2 regions of the Streptomyces sp. NPDC002577 genome follow, and region 2 is predicted to be linked to the other one. Evidence: predicted binding sites of a transcription regulator. Region 2 holds the regulator's gene; the other holds the start of a gene.
The links. Region 2 encodes HrcA, which represses chaperone genes, less so after heat shock. Its sites were predicted from a motif close to TTNGCACTCNGNNNNNCNGAGTGCNAA; they were not measured.
Positions count from the first base shown of each region.

Region 1: the regulator HrcA is predicted to act here: its motif matches at 3,985-4,011, upstream of groES (co-chaperone GroES).

Region 1 is NZ_JBSFWK010000023.1:70,588-77,734, forward strand. It holds gene ACWD4J_RS25965 (LCP family protein) at 1-336, shown strand, start outside; gene ACWD4J_RS25970 (YciI family protein) at 516-872, shown strand; gene ACWD4J_RS25975 (class I SAM-dependent methyltransferase) at 917-2,122, opposite strand; gene ACWD4J_RS25980 (polysaccharide deacetylase family protein) at 2,933-3,895, shown strand; gene groES (co-chaperone GroES) at 4,156-4,464, shown strand; gene groL (chaperonin GroEL) at 4,571-6,199, shown strand; gene ACWD4J_RS25995 (ester cyclase) at 6,304-7,002, opposite strand; gene ACWD4J_RS26000 (SDR family NAD(P)-dependent oxidoreductase) at 7,117-7,147, opposite strand, start outside.
Region 2 is NZ_JBSFWK010000022.1:41,341-48,487, forward strand. It holds gene hemW (radical SAM family heme chaperone HemW) at 1-905, shown strand, start outside; gene ACWD4J_RS25215 (DUF3097 domain-containing protein) at 1,017-1,874, opposite strand; gene ACWD4J_RS25220 (MBL fold metallo-hydrolase) at 1,909-2,658, opposite strand; gene hrcA (heat-inducible transcriptional repressor HrcA) at 2,897-3,913, shown strand; gene dnaJ (molecular chaperone DnaJ) at 3,914-5,050, shown strand; gene ACWD4J_RS25235 (nitronate monooxygenase) at 5,118-6,191, shown strand; gene ACWD4J_RS25240 (16S rRNA (uracil(1498)-N(3))-methyltransferase) at 6,188-6,934, shown strand; gene ACWD4J_RS25245 (VOC family protein) at 7,011-7,147, shown strand, end outside.

The DNA of each region.
Region 1 (7,147 bases), on a different contig from region 2:
CGGACCCGGCACGGCATAGGGGACGGCAGCGACCTCGGGCGCATCGGCCTCCAGCAGAAGCTGATCAAGGCGATGCTCGAGGAGGCGACATCGACCGACCTGCTCACCAGTCCGACCCGTCTGTACGACGTGGCCGACGCCGTCACGGGAAGTCTGACGACGGACACGGGCCTCGACTCGCTCGGCGAGCTGATGGGCCTGGCGGACGCGCTCAGCGGCATCTCGGCGGACGATCTGAAGACGGTCATGATGCCGGTCGTGACGGCTCCCTCCGATCCCAACCGGGTGGTGGCGGACGAGCCGGAGGCGAGCGAGCTGTGGGCGTCGCTGCGCTGAGGCCGTAGGGGCCGCTGTCGGCCCGTCCGCGGAATTCCTCGGAAGAATTTCCCGGACCGTGTCGATTCGCGTGTCTCCCGATCGACATACGGGTGAGAGGCGGGAAGAGACCCGCCGTACGACGGTAGGCCGACCGGGCAGGAGCCCGGGGCCGCCGTCCGATCCGATGGGAGACGATCATGCCGCGTTATCTGTCGATGATCCGTGTCGACGAGAGCAGCGCGCCCGCCGAGGGCCCGAGCAAAGCGCTCATGCAGCGCATGGGCGAGCTGATCGAGGAGATGACGAAGGCCGGGGTGCTCCTCGACACCGCGGGCCTCAGGCCGACCGCGGAGGGCACCCGGGTGCACTGGGAGGGCGGGCAGCTGTCCGTCACCGACGGGCCGTTCACCGAGTCCAAGGAGGTCATCGGGGGCTACGCGATGCTCCAGGCCAAGGACATGGCGGAGGCCGTCGAGTGGACCAGGCGCTTCCTGCAGATCCACGAGGAGCACTGGACGGTGACCTGCGAGGTCCGGGAGGTCGTGGAGGGCTGACGAACGGTGGCGGGCCGGGAACGCCGGCAGCCGCGTGCCAGGCGCTACGCGGCTGCCGCCGGGCGCCCGACCAGCATGGTCGGGGCCCCGGCCACCCGTGTGAGGAAGACCGTCGCCGAGTTCGGCCCCTGCGGCCTCACCTTCCGCCGCAACTCCTCCGGTTCGACGGCGGACCCCCGCTTCTTGACGGTCAGGATCCCGACCCCGCGTTCCCGCAACAGCGCCTTCAGCCGCTTCACGTTGAAGGGCAGCTGGTCGGTGATCTCGTAGGCGGTGGCGTACGGGGTGGGGAGCAGTTCGTCCGCGGTGACGTACGCGATGGTCTCGTCGATGAGCCCACCGCCGACGTCCTCGGCGACCTCGGCGACCAGATGCGCGCGGATGACGGCGCCGTCCGGCTCGTAGAGATAACGGCCGACGGGCCGCACCTCCGGATCGGGCAGCCCGCGGCCCGCCAGCCCGCGCGGGCCGGGCAGCAGGGTCGCCCGGACCGTGCCGGGCTCCGTGCCGAACCACAGCACCGCCTCCTTCACGTCCCCGCCGTCCGAGATCCACTCCGCCTCGGCGTCTTCGGGGATCGTCTCGTGGGGGATGCCCGGCGCGATCTTCAGTGCGGCGCGGGGCGCTGTGCGGGCCGCACCGATGGCCCAGGAGAGCGGCGGCGAGTACGCCTCGGGGTCGAACACCCGGCCGCGTCCGCCGCGTCGCGCAGGATCGACGAACACCGCGTCGTACGACCCGGTCTCCACCTCCGTGACATCGGCCTCCCGCACCTCGATCAACTCGTCGAGGCCGAGCGCCTCGGCATTCGCCCGGGCGACCGCGCACGTCAGCGGGTCCCGGTCGACGGCCAGTACCGAGATGCCCGCGCGGGCCAGCGCGATCGCGTCGCCTCCGATCCCGCAGCACAGGTCGGCGACGCTGCGGACGCCGAGCGCGGCGAACCGGCCGGCGCGGTACGCAGCGACCGATGCGCGGGTCGACTGCTCCACGCCGTTCGGCGTGAAGAACATCCGTCCGGCGTCCGCCGCGCCGAATTTCGCCGCGGCCCGCTGCCGCAGCCGCGCCTGCCCGATGGCCGCCGAGACCAGCGCGGCGGTGTGCTCACGGCGCAGCCGCGTGGCCACGGCCAGCTCCTGCGCCGGGTCGATGCCGCGCACCTCGTCGAGGAGGGCGCGGCCCTCGTCGGAGAGCAGCGCGAAGAAGGCGGACACGGAATCTGCGGAGGCGGCGGGAGCACGGTCGTTCACCGGCCCATTGTCGGCCAGCCGGTGGACGGCGCGCGCCCGGCGGCGGTGTCGTCCCGTTCCGGGGGGACGGCGCTGACAAGATGCGACGCCATGCGTCAAATGCGACAAACGGACAAGATTCCTCGATGCGCCCGATGTCGGAGGACATACCCCGGACGCCCGAGGTCCGGGCGAGCGGAGGCTGCTGAGCGAGGAGACGCCAAGCGGCAGGCGGAGGACGCTGATCGGGCGCCGGCGGTTGGGCCGGAGCGGCCTGTCGGCCCGGTGAAGGGCGCTGGGCGAGTGGAGCCCGTTGGGCCGGAGAACCCCGCCGGAGGGCAGAATCCCGCCGGGCGGGAGACGGCCGCTGGTTCGGGGCCGGCCGCTCGACCGGGGCGCCCTGCTGATCGGATGCAGGCCGCTGGTGCGAGGCACGCCGCTGGTCACGTGCAGGCCACTGGGCGGAGGCAGGCCGCAGGGCGCATGCAGAACTCTGGGCAGGGACAGCCTGTCGGGCGGGCGAAGACACCCGGGCTGCTCCAGCCCACTGGGCCGGAGCAGCCCGCCGGGCGGCAGTACGCCGCCGAGTGCGCGAGGGCCGCCGGGCTGGAAGAGGCCGCCGAGCCTGGGAGCGCCGCTCTCTGTGTGGGCGTCGCTCCATGTGCGAGGGCCGCTGGGCGTCAGACGCCCAGCGGGCAGCGGGAGAGTGTCGCTGGGGCGCGGCAGGCGGCGCGGCCGGGGAAAGGCGCGGCGCGGCCCGGGAAGGGTCGGGGCGCGCAGGTCCTGGAGTGGCTGCCGCGGAGCACGAGCGGCCGGGTCGGGCAAGGGTCGTTGCCACGGCCCTCGCGGCGTACGCGACTTCGGCGAGCCCCGCTTCGGGTCTGCCTCGCCGTCATCGCCGTCGCCGCCGTCGCCTCGGGCTGCGGCGACTCCGGCTCGGTCTCCCGTACCGACTCGGGGGCCGTCTCCCGCCCGGGCCCCGGCCCCGGTCCCTTTCCCGGCCCGCCCGGGCGCCTCCAGGCCCCACCCGCCCGCGCCCTCGACGACTACGCGCAGCGGCTGATCGACTCGCAGGCCGCCCGGGTCGCCGCCGCGAAGCGCTGGGGCCTGGCCAGATCTCCGCTGCAGGCCCCCGCCCCGCCCGAGGTCAAGCCGGAGATCGAGACCCGTGAGGGCTTCGAGGTCACGGACGGCGAGGGCCTCGGCCTGCCGCCCGTCTTCACGACCGTCCCCACGACGGACAAGGTCGTCTTCCTCACCATCGACGACGGCGCCGAGAAGGACCCGTCGCTGCTGAGGATGATGAACGACCTGAAGATCCCGTACAGCGCCTTCCTCAGCGACTACCTGGTGAACGAGGACTACGGCTACTTCAAGAAGATGCAGAAGCTCGGCGTCACGCTGAACAACCACACCCTCGACCACCCCTACCTGCCCGGCCTTTCGTACGACGAGCAGCGGCGCGAGATCTGCGGCATGCAGGACATCATGGGGAAGGAGTTCGGCAGGCGCCCCACCGTCTTCCGCCCGCCCTACGGCAACTACAACCGGGACACGCTGCGCGCCGCCAAGTCCTGCGGCATCAAGGCCGTTCCGCTGTGGAACGCCGAGGCCTTCCCGGACCACATGGAGTGGCGGGAGGGGGACCAGGACCTCCACCCCGGCGACATCATCCTCACCCACTTCCGGGGCCGTGAGGACTGGAACGGCACGATGCCCGACCTGATCCGGTACGTCATGAAGGTGATCACCGCCAAGGGATATGCCGTGGCGAGGCTGGAGGACTACCTCTGACGGGAGCTGCGCCGGCCTCGGGCACCGGATTCGTACGGCTGTCCCGTCACCACTTCGTGAGGGCGATTCGCGGTGTTGTCTGCGCCGCGTTGGCACTCCGCTTGACCGAGTGCTAATCGCGGTCATAGTCTCGGCTCTGGCACTCCCCCCTGGAGAGTGCCAGACGCGACGGGCAGGTCCGGCACCCGCGACGACGGATCGACCTGGTCGCCACCTCAGACAGTTAACCCCGTGAGATCTCCGAAGGGGGAGGTCGGATCGTGACGACCGCCAGCTCCAAGGTTGCCATCAAGCCGCTCGAGGACCGCATCGTGGTCCAGCCGCTGGACGCCGAGCAGACCACGGCCTCTGGCCTGGTCATCCCGGACACCGCGAAGGAGAAGCCCCAGGAGGGCGTCGTCCTTGCCGTGGGCCCGGGCCGCTTCGAGAACGGCGAGCGCCTGCCGCTCGACGTGAAGACCGGCGACATCGTGCTGTACAGCAAGTACGGCGGCACCGAGGTGAAGTACAACGGCGAGGAGTACCTCGTCCTCTCGGCGCGCGACGTGCTCGCGATCATCGAGAAGTAGTTCACCCGCTTTGCTTTTTGAGCTGCGCCCCTGGCCACCCCGCTGAAGCCGGGCGGCGAGGGGCGCAGTTCTTTCATACGAGTTCCGAGAGGGCTGAAACGCTCCCATGGCGAAGATCCTGAAGTTCGACGAGGACGCCCGTCGCGCCCTCGAGCGCGGCGTCAACAAGCTTGCCGACACGGTCAAGGTGACGATCGGCCCCAAGGGCCGCAACGTCGTCATCGACAAGAAGTTCGGTGCGCCCACCATCACCAACGACGGTGTCACGATCGCCCGTGAGGTCGAGATCGACGACCCGTACGAGAACCTCGGCGCGCAGCTGGTGAAGGAGGTGGCGACCAAGACCAACGACATCGCGGGTGACGGCACCACCACCGCCACCGTGCTGGCCCAGGCCCTGGTCAAGGAGGGCCTGCGCAACGTCGCCGCCGGCGCCTCCCCGGCCGCCCTGAAGAAGGGCATCGACGCCGCCGTCGCCGCCGTCTCCGACGAGCTGCTCGCGACCGCGCGCCCGATCGACGAGAAGTCCGACATCGCCGCCGTCGCCGCGCTGTCCGCCCAGGACCAGCAGGTCGGCGAGCTCATCGCCGAGGCGATGGACAAGGTGGGCAAGGACGGTGTCATCACCGTCGAGGAGTCCAACACCTTCGGCCTGGAGCTGGACTTCACCGAGGGCATGGCCTTCGACAAGGGCTACCTGTCGCCGTACTTCGTGACGGACCAGGAGCGCATGGAGGCCGTCCTGGAGGACCCGTACATCCTCATCAACCAGGGCAAGATCTCCTCCATCCAGGACCTGCTGCCGCTGCTCGAGAAGGTCATCCAGGCGGGTGCCTCCAAGCCGCTGCTGATCATCGCCGAGGACGTCGAGGGCGAGGCCCTGTCCACCCTCGTCGTGAACAAGATCCGCGGCACGTTCAACGCCGTCGCGGTGAAGGCCCCCGGCTTCGGCGACCGCCGCAAGGCGATGCTGCAGGACATCGCGATCCTCACCGGCGGCCAGGTCATCGCCGAGGAGGTCGGCCTCAAGCTCGACCAGGTCGGCCTCGAGGTGCTCGGCAGCGCCCGCCGCGTGACCGTCACCAAGGACGACACCACCATCGTCGACGGTGGCGGCAAGTCCGAGGACGTCGCGGGCCGCGTCGCCCAGATCAAGGCCGAGATCGAGAACACCGACTCCGACTGGGACCGCGAGAAGCTCCAGGAGCGCCTCGCGAAGCTGGCCGGCGGCGTGTGCGTGATCAAGGTCGGCGCCGCCACCGAGGTGGAGCTGAAGGAGAAGAAGCACCGTCTGGAGGACGCCATCTCCGCGACCCGCGCCGCGGTCGAGGAGGGCATCGTCTCCGGTGGTGGCTCCGCGCTCGTCCACGCCGTGAAGGTGCTCGAGGGCAACCTCGGCAAGACCGGCGACGAGGCCACCGGTGTCTCCGTCGTCCGCCGCGCCGCCGTCGAGCCGCTGCGCTGGATCGCCGAGAACGCCGGCCTCGAGGGCTACGTCATCGTCTCCAAGGTGGCCGAGCTCGAGAAGGGCCAGGGCTACAACGCCGCCACCGGCGAGTACGGCGACCTGGTGAAGTCCGGCGTCATCGACCCGGTCAAGGTCACCCGCTCCGCCCTGGAGAACGCCGCGTCCATCGCGTCGCTGCTGCTCACGACCGAGACCCTGGTCGTCGAGAAGCCGGCCGAGGAGGAGGCCGAGGCCGGTCACGGTCACGGCCACGGGCACGCGCACTGACGTCCTGCGGCCGCGCTGACGTCCTGTCGGCGCACGTCGGCTGAACGACGGAGGAAGGTCCCCGTTCCCTCAGGGAGCGGGGACCTTCCCTCTTTTCTGGTGCGCTACATCTCCAGTGCCTCCAGCTGCCCCATCAGGCCCAGCCTGTCGTACTGCCACCAGCCCTCGACGATCTTGCCGTCCTCGCGGCACCGGTGGACGGTGGTCCCGGCCATGGTGACCTGCTTGTTGCTGGCCGGAATCCCCATGAACTCACCGCTGTGGGTGGCGTTCCAGGTCCAGCGGGTGCAGACCCTGTCGCCCTCGGCGAGCTGGTCGTCGATGGTGAACGCGAAATCGAAACCGGCGCGCCACATCTCTATCTCGCGGCGCATCGCGTCCATCCCGATGTTGTCCGGGTCGTTGGCCGGATCGTGGTCGTGGTAGTTCTCCGCCAGGAACCCGTCGAGCGGCGGAAGGTCGCCCTCGGCGGCGACCGTCTCGAAGAACCTCCGGCAGGTGTCCTTGTAGAGCTGCTCGTCGCGGACGATGTCCAGATCCGTGAACGTCGGCATCTCGTCGCAGAGGGCCACCATCTCCCGGAAGATCCGGTCGGTCTCCGGGAGGTTCGAGTTCCTCATCGCGTCCTCGTACGAGGGGAACTCGACTATCTCGATGAAGTGGGAGTCGTCGGACCGGTCCTTGCCGATGACGCTGTGCGAGGCGGTCCTCTTGCCCTTGGTCTGCTCGACCCATGTGTCCATGAGCCGGTTCATCTCGTCGAATCTGCTCGTCTTGCAGTCAATGAGCTGGACGAACGTCATGGCGCCTCCCGAAGTGCTCGGACCTGGTGAGATGCCACCATTTTAGTGAAAAATCCGTTTCATCCGATTCAATGAAGCCCGAGGAGGTCCGGCTTCCCCGAGGTCACCGGGAGGTCACCGGGGTCCGTACTTCCGCCCCGTCTTC
Region 2 (7,147 bases):
TCCGCATGCTCGGCGCGATCCGCGACGAGTTCGGGCTCGCGGACGACGCGGAGATCACCACGGAGGCCAATCCCGAGTCGGTGGACCCGGCGTATCTGGCGGCTCTGCGCGAGGGCGGATTCAACCGGATCTCCTTCGGCATGCAGAGCGCCCGGCAGCACGTCCTGAAGATCCTGGACCGCACGCACACCCCCGGACGCCCCGAGGCCTGCGTCGCCGAGGCCCGCGCGGCGGGCTTCGACCACGTCAACCTCGACCTGATCTACGGCACGCCGGGGGAGTCCGACGACGACTGGCGCGCCTCCCTCGACGCGGCCATCGGGGCCGGCCCGGACCACGTCTCGGCGTACGCCCTGATCGTCGAGGAGGGCACCCAGCTCGCCCGGCGGATCCGCCGCGGCGAGATCCCCATGACGGACGACGACGTGCACGCGGACCGCTATCTGATCGCGGAGGAGGTGCTGTCCGGGGCCGGCTTCGAGTGGTACGAGGTCTCCAACTGGGCCACTTCGGAGGCCGGGCGGTGCCTGCACAACGAGCTGTACTGGCGGGGCGCCGACTGGTGGGGCGCCGGGCCCGGGGCGCACAGCCACGTGGGCGGGGTGCGGTGGTGGAACGTCAAGCATCCGGGGGCGTATGCGGCGGCTCTGGCGGAGGGGCGGGCGCCCGGGGCCGGGCGTGAGGTGCTCTCCGAGGAGGACCGGCGTGTGGAGCGGATTCTGCTGGAGCTGCGGCTTCGGGAGGGTTGCCCGCTGGGCATCCTCGCCCCTGCGGGGCGGGAGGCGGCCGAGCGGGCCGTAAGGGACGGGCTCCTGGAGGACGGTCCTTACGCCGATGGGCGTGCCGTGCTCACGTTGCGGGGGCGGTTGCTTGCGGACGCGGTGGTCAGGGACCTGGTCGACTGAAGCCGACCGGAGCCGGGGCTGGCCGGGAGCCGAGTCGCTTACCGGCGCTTGCCGGGTGCCGCTGCGCCCACCCGTGCCGCCCCAGCGGCACGATTGCCCGCACCTATGTAGCTACGCCGTGACGAAGTCGATCAGTTCCTCCACCCTGCCCAGCAACGCGGGCTCCAGGTCCTTGTACGAGTGGACCCGGGACAGGATGTGCTGCCACGCCGCGCCGGTGTTCTCCGGCCAGCCCAGTGCCCGGCACACTCCCGTCTTCCAGTCCTGGCCCCGCGGCACCGTCGGCCACGCGCGGATGCCGACCGCCGACGGTTTCACCGCCTCCCAGATGTCGATGAACGGGTGGCCGACCACCAGCGCGTACTCGCTCGTGACGGACTCCGCGATACGGGACTCCTTCGTGCCGGGGACCAGGTGGTCCACCAGGACACCCAGGCGGGCGTCCGGGCCGGGGGAGAACTCCGCGACGACCGCCTGGAGGTCGTCGACGCCCTCCAGATACTCGACGACCACGCCCTCGATACGCAGGTCGTCGCCCCACACCTTCTCGACCAGTTCGGCGTCGTGGCGGCCCTCGACGTAGATCCGCCCGGCGCGCGCCACACGGGCCCGTGCGCCCGGCACCGCAACCGATCCCGAGGCCGTACGGGTGGGACGCACCGGCGCCGCTCCGGAGGGGCGGACCAGGGTCACCACCTTGCCCTCCAGCAGGAACCCGCGGGGCTCCAGCGGAAACACCCGGTGCTTGCCGAATCGGTCCTCCAACGTGACCGTGCCCGCCTCGCAGCGGATCACCGCGCCGCAGAAGCCGGTCCCGGACTCCTCGACGACCAGTCCTGGTTCCGCCGGGACCTCGGGTACCGGCTTCGGCTTCTTCCACGGCGGGGTGAGGTCCGGAGAGTACAGACGGCGCTGCGGGCCCGAAGGGCCCTCGTTGGAGGGGCGGTGGCGGGAGACGGGTGGGAGCATTCGGATGACGATAGGGAGAAGGCGCGGGGCCTGGCTACGACACGCCGAACCGGGCCGCCAGCTGATCGCGTTGCTGCCGGACAAACGCCGCATTCACCGCGGCTCCATGACCGGGTACGTACACCGCGTCCTCGCCGCCCAGGTTCAGCAGCCGGTCCAGGGCGGCGGGCCAGTGGGACGGCACCGCGTCCGGGCCCGCCTGCGGTTCGCCCGACTCCTCGACCAGGTCGCCGCAGAAGACGATCTCGGGCGTCGAGGAGGTGGCGGGGACCAGGACCGCCATGTCGTGTCCTGTGTGGCCGGGGCCCACATTCGCAAGGAGTACCTGGTGGCCACCGCCCAGGTCGAGTGTCCACTCGCCGCTGACCTGGTGGCGCGGGGAGACGAGGAGTTCCGCGGCCTCCGCCGCGTCCGCAGGGTCGAGCCCGTGCCGTACCGCGTCGGCCAGGAGATCCTTCCGGCCCGCGGCGAAGACCCAGTCGAGCCCCACGGGCCCGTAGACCTCGACTCCCGCGAACGCCGCCGCGCCCAGCACGTGGTCGAAATGAGGATGGGTCAGTGCGAGATGCGTCACGCGCCGGCCGGGGCCGAGCAGTTGCTGTGCCTCCTGGCGCAGCTGCGCACCCTCCCGCAGGCTGGATCCAGCGTCGACCATGAGCGCCGCACCCTCGCCCACGACCAGGCCCACCGTGCAGTCCCACACCGGCAGCCGGCGCCGGCCCACCCGGGGCGACAGCCCCTCCCAGCCCCGTGTTTCCCACGCCACGTCCGTCACGATTCCCACGACACGACCTTCACCATCCGTGTGCCACTTCCCTACCGGCGACGCTAGTCCCCGGGGTCCGCCGCAGCACGACACCCCAGCCCAGACCGCACATATCGGCAGCGCTCCGGTGTGACCGCCCTTGCCGGGGCCGTACCCCACGGCCGTACACTTGGCCCGGGAAGGCTGGCACTCGCACACAGTGAGTGCCAGGCGAGAGGCCGTAAGGGACGACACGACGACCTGGAGGTGTGCGCGGATGCTCAGTGAACGCAGACTCGAAGTACTGCGCGCCATCGTCCAGGACTATGTCGGCACCGAGGAGCCCGTCGGCTCCAAGGCCCTGACCGAGCGGCACAACCTCGGTGTCTCCCCGGCGACCGTGCGCAACGACATGGCGGTGCTGGAGGACGAGGGCTACATCGCCCAGCCGCACACCAGCGCGGGGCGCATCCCCACGGACAAGGGGTACCGCCTCTTCGTCGACAAGCTCGCGGGCGTCAAGCCGATGACCGCGCCCGAGCGCCGGGCCATCCAGAACTTCCTCGACGGCGCCGTCGACCTCGACGACGTCGTGGCACGCACGGTGCGGCTGCTCGCGCAGCTGACCCGGCAGGTCGCGGTGGTGCAGTACCCGTCGCTCACGCGGTCGACGGTGCGCCATGTGGAGCTGCTGTCGATGGCCCCGGCCCGGCTGATGCTCGTACTGATCACGGACACCGGCCGGGTCGAGCAGCGCATGGTCGACTGCCCCGCCCCCTTCGGCGAGACCTCTCTCGCCGATCTGCGGGCGCGGCTCAACAGCCGGGTGGTCGGCCGCCGCTTCACCGACGTGCCGCAGCTGGTGCAGGATCTGCCGGAGGCCTTCGAGGCCGACGACCGCGGCACCGTCTCGACCGTGCTCTCGACGCTGCTCGAGACCCTGGTGGAGGAGACCGAGGAGCGGCTGATGATCGGCGGCACCGCCAATCTCACCCGCTTCGGACATGACTTTCCCCTCACCATCCGGCCTGTGCTCGAGGCGCTTGAGGAGCAGGTCGTGCTCCTCAAGCTCCTTGGCGAGGCGAAGGATTCGCACATGACCGTACGTATCGGTCACGAGATCGCCCATGAGGGGCTCAACTCCACGTCTGTGGTGTCGGTGGGCTACGGTTCGGGCGGCGAGGCAGTCGCCAAGCTCGGCGTGGTCGGCCCGACCCGCATGGACTACCCGGGAACGATGGGAGCAGTACGCGCAGTGGCACGTTACGTCGGACAGATCCTGGCGGAGTCGTAAGTGGCCACGGACTACTACGCCGTACTCGGCGTGCGCCGCGACGCTTCCCAGGACGAGATCAAGAAGGCATTCCGGAGGCTCGCCCGCGAGCTGCACCCGGACGTCAACCCGGACCCGAAGACGCAAGAGCGCTTCAAGGAGATCAACGCCGCGTACGAGGTGTTGTCGGACCCGCAGAAGAAGCAGGTCTACGACCTCGGCGGCGACCCGCTCTCGGCGAGCGGCGGCGCGGGCGCGGGCGGCTTCGGCGCCGGCGGCTTCGGCAACTTCTCGGACATCATGGACGCCTTCTTCGGTACGGCGTCCCAGCGGGGCCCGCGGTCGCGTACGCGGCGCGGCCAGGACGCGATGATCCGGCTCGAGATCGAGCTGGACGAGGCGGCCTTCGGCACCACCAAGGACATCCAGGTCGACACGGCCGTGGTGTGCAACACCTGCAACGGCGAGGGTGCCGCCCCTGGCACCTCGGCGCAGACGTGTGACATGTGCCGCGGCCGCGGTGAGGTGTCGCAGGTCACGCGGTCGTTCCTCGGCCAGGTCATGACCTCGCGGCCGTGCCCGCAGTGCCAGGGCTTCGGCACGGTCGTGCCGACCCCGTGCCCGGAGTGCGCGGGCGACGGGCGTGTGCGGTCGCGTCGCACGCTGACCGTGAAGATCCCGGCCGGTGTCGACAACGGCACGCGGATCCAGCTCGCCGGTGAGGGCGAGGTCGGACCCGGCGGCGGACCCGCGGGCGACCTGTACGTGGAGATCCACGAGCTGCCGCACCCGGTGTTCCAGCGGCGTGGCGACGATCTGCACTGCACGGTCACCATCCCGATGACGGCCGCCGCGCTCGGCACGAAGGTGCCGCTGGAGACGCTGGACGGGCTGGAGGAGGTCGACATCCGGCCCGGTACGCAGTCCGGGCAGTCGATCCCGCTGCACGGGCGCGGCATCACGCATCTGCGGGGTGGCGGGCGCGGTGATCTCGTCGTGCATGTCGAGGTGCAGACGCCTTCGAAGCTTGATCCTGAGCAGGAGCGGTTGCTGCGGGAGCTGGCGCAGCTGCGCGGGGAGGAGCGGCCCCTGGGGCAGTTCCAGCCGGGGCAGCAGGGGTTGTTCTCGCGGCTCAAGGACGCGTTCAACGGGCGGTGACGCCGCCTGCCGGGTCATGCGGAAGGGCCGATTCGGACTCGTGTGCTGGACGTGACAACATGCGGTCATGTCCAGCGCACTGAGCGATCTCTTTCCTCTTCCGATCGTGCAGGCCCCCATGGCGGGCGGCGTGTCGCGGCCGCAGCTCGCTGCGGCCGTCTCGGAGGCCGGCGGGCTCGGGTTTCTCGCGGCCGGCTACAAGACCGCTGACGGGATGTACCAGGAGATCCAACGGCTGCGCTCGCTGACGAGCCGGCCGTTCGGTGTGAATCTCTTCATGCCGCAGCCGGACTGTGCGGACCCGGCTGCCGTGGACGTCTACCGCAACCAGCTCGCCGGTGAGGCCGCCTGGTACGGCACCGAGCTGGGCGATCCCGACGGCGGCCGCGACGACGGCTACGACGCCAAGCTGGCGATCCTCCTCGACGACCCGGTCCCGGTCGTCTCCTTCCACTTCGGCTGCCCGGCCCCCGAGGTGCTCGAGTCGCTCTCGCGTGCGGGCACGCTGACCATGGTCACCGCCACCACGGTCGAGGAGGCCCAGACCGTGCAGCGGGCCGGCGCGGACGCCGTGGTCGTACAGGGCGTCGAGGCAGGCGGCCACCAGGGCACCCACCGCGACAACCCGGAGAACGACGCCGCGGGCATCGGCCTGCTGTCGCTGATCACACAGGTCCGCGAGAGCGTGCGGCTGCCGATCGTGGCGGCCGGCGGGATGATGCGCGGCGCGCAGATCGCCGGGGCACTCGCGGCCGGCGCCCAGGCCGCGCAGCTGGGCACGGCGTTCCTGGTGACGCCCGAGTCGGGTGCCAACGCCCTGCACAAGGACGCGCTGACCAACCCCCTCTTCGCCCGCACCGAACTGACGCGGGCCTTCTCCGGGCGCCCGGCCCGCGGCCTCGTCAACCGCTTCATGCGCGAGCACGGTCCGTACGCCCCGGCCGCGTACCCGCAGATCCACCACCTCACCTCCGGGCTGCGCAAGGCGGCCGCGGGGGCCGGTGACCCGCAGGGCATGGCGCTGTGGGCGGGGCAGGGGCACCGGCTGGCGCGGGAACTCCCGGCCGGGCAGCTCGTCGAGGTGCTGGCCGCCGAACTGGACGTCGCGAAGGCGGCGTTGTCCGTGGAGAGTGGCTCATGACCGCGCCGGTGTTCGTGGTGGACGAGGTCCCGGGCGGCCCCGAGTACGTGCTGGACGGGCCCGAGGGGCGGCACGCCGTGTCCGTGAAGCGGCTGCGGCCGGGCGAGGACGTCGTGCTCACCGACGGGCACGGCCGCTGGACGGAAGGCGTCGTCAAGGCGGCCGAGGGCAAGGACCGGCTCGTCGTGACGGATCTGGCGGCCGTCCAGGAGGAACCGCCGCCCACGCCCCGTATCACCGTCGTGCAGGCCCTGCCCAAGGGCGACCGGGGCGAGCTCGCGGTGGAGACCATGACCGAGACCGGTGTCGACGTGATCGTGCCGTGGTCGGCGTCGCGCTGTATCACGCAGTGGAAGGGCGAGCGGGGCGTCAAGGCGCTCGGCAAGTGGCGGGCGACGGCGCGCGAGGCGGGCAAGCAGTCGCGCCGGGTGCGCTTCCCCGAGGTCGCGGACGCCATGACGACCAAGCAGGTCGCCGCGCTTCTGGCCACGGCGGACCTCGCGGCCGTCCTGCACGAGGAGCGGGACTACAGCAGCGAGCCGCTGGCCACCGCCGGCCTTCCCGCCACGGGCGAGATCGTGCTGGTCGTGGGGCCCGAAGGGGGAGTGTCACCCGAAGAGCTGCAGGTCTTTTCGGCGGCAGGCGCCAGGACGTACCGGCTGGGGCGTACCGTGCTGCGTACGTCGACCGCGGGGACGGCGGCTGTCGCGCTGCTGCTCGGCCGCACCGGCCGCTGGTCCTGACGCCCGGCCGAGTCCCCCGGCGACCGCACCGGTCGCCGCAGGGCGGCCCCGGATGTGTGCCGAGAAGGAGGCCGCATTGGAACTGGCCCAGGTGAGGCTGCTCGTCTCCGACTTCCAGGCCTGCTACCGCTTCTACGCCGAGGTGCTCGGGCTGAAGCCGCAGTCGGGCGCGCAGGACGGCCCGTACGAGAAGTTCAGCCCGGCCGTCGGCTC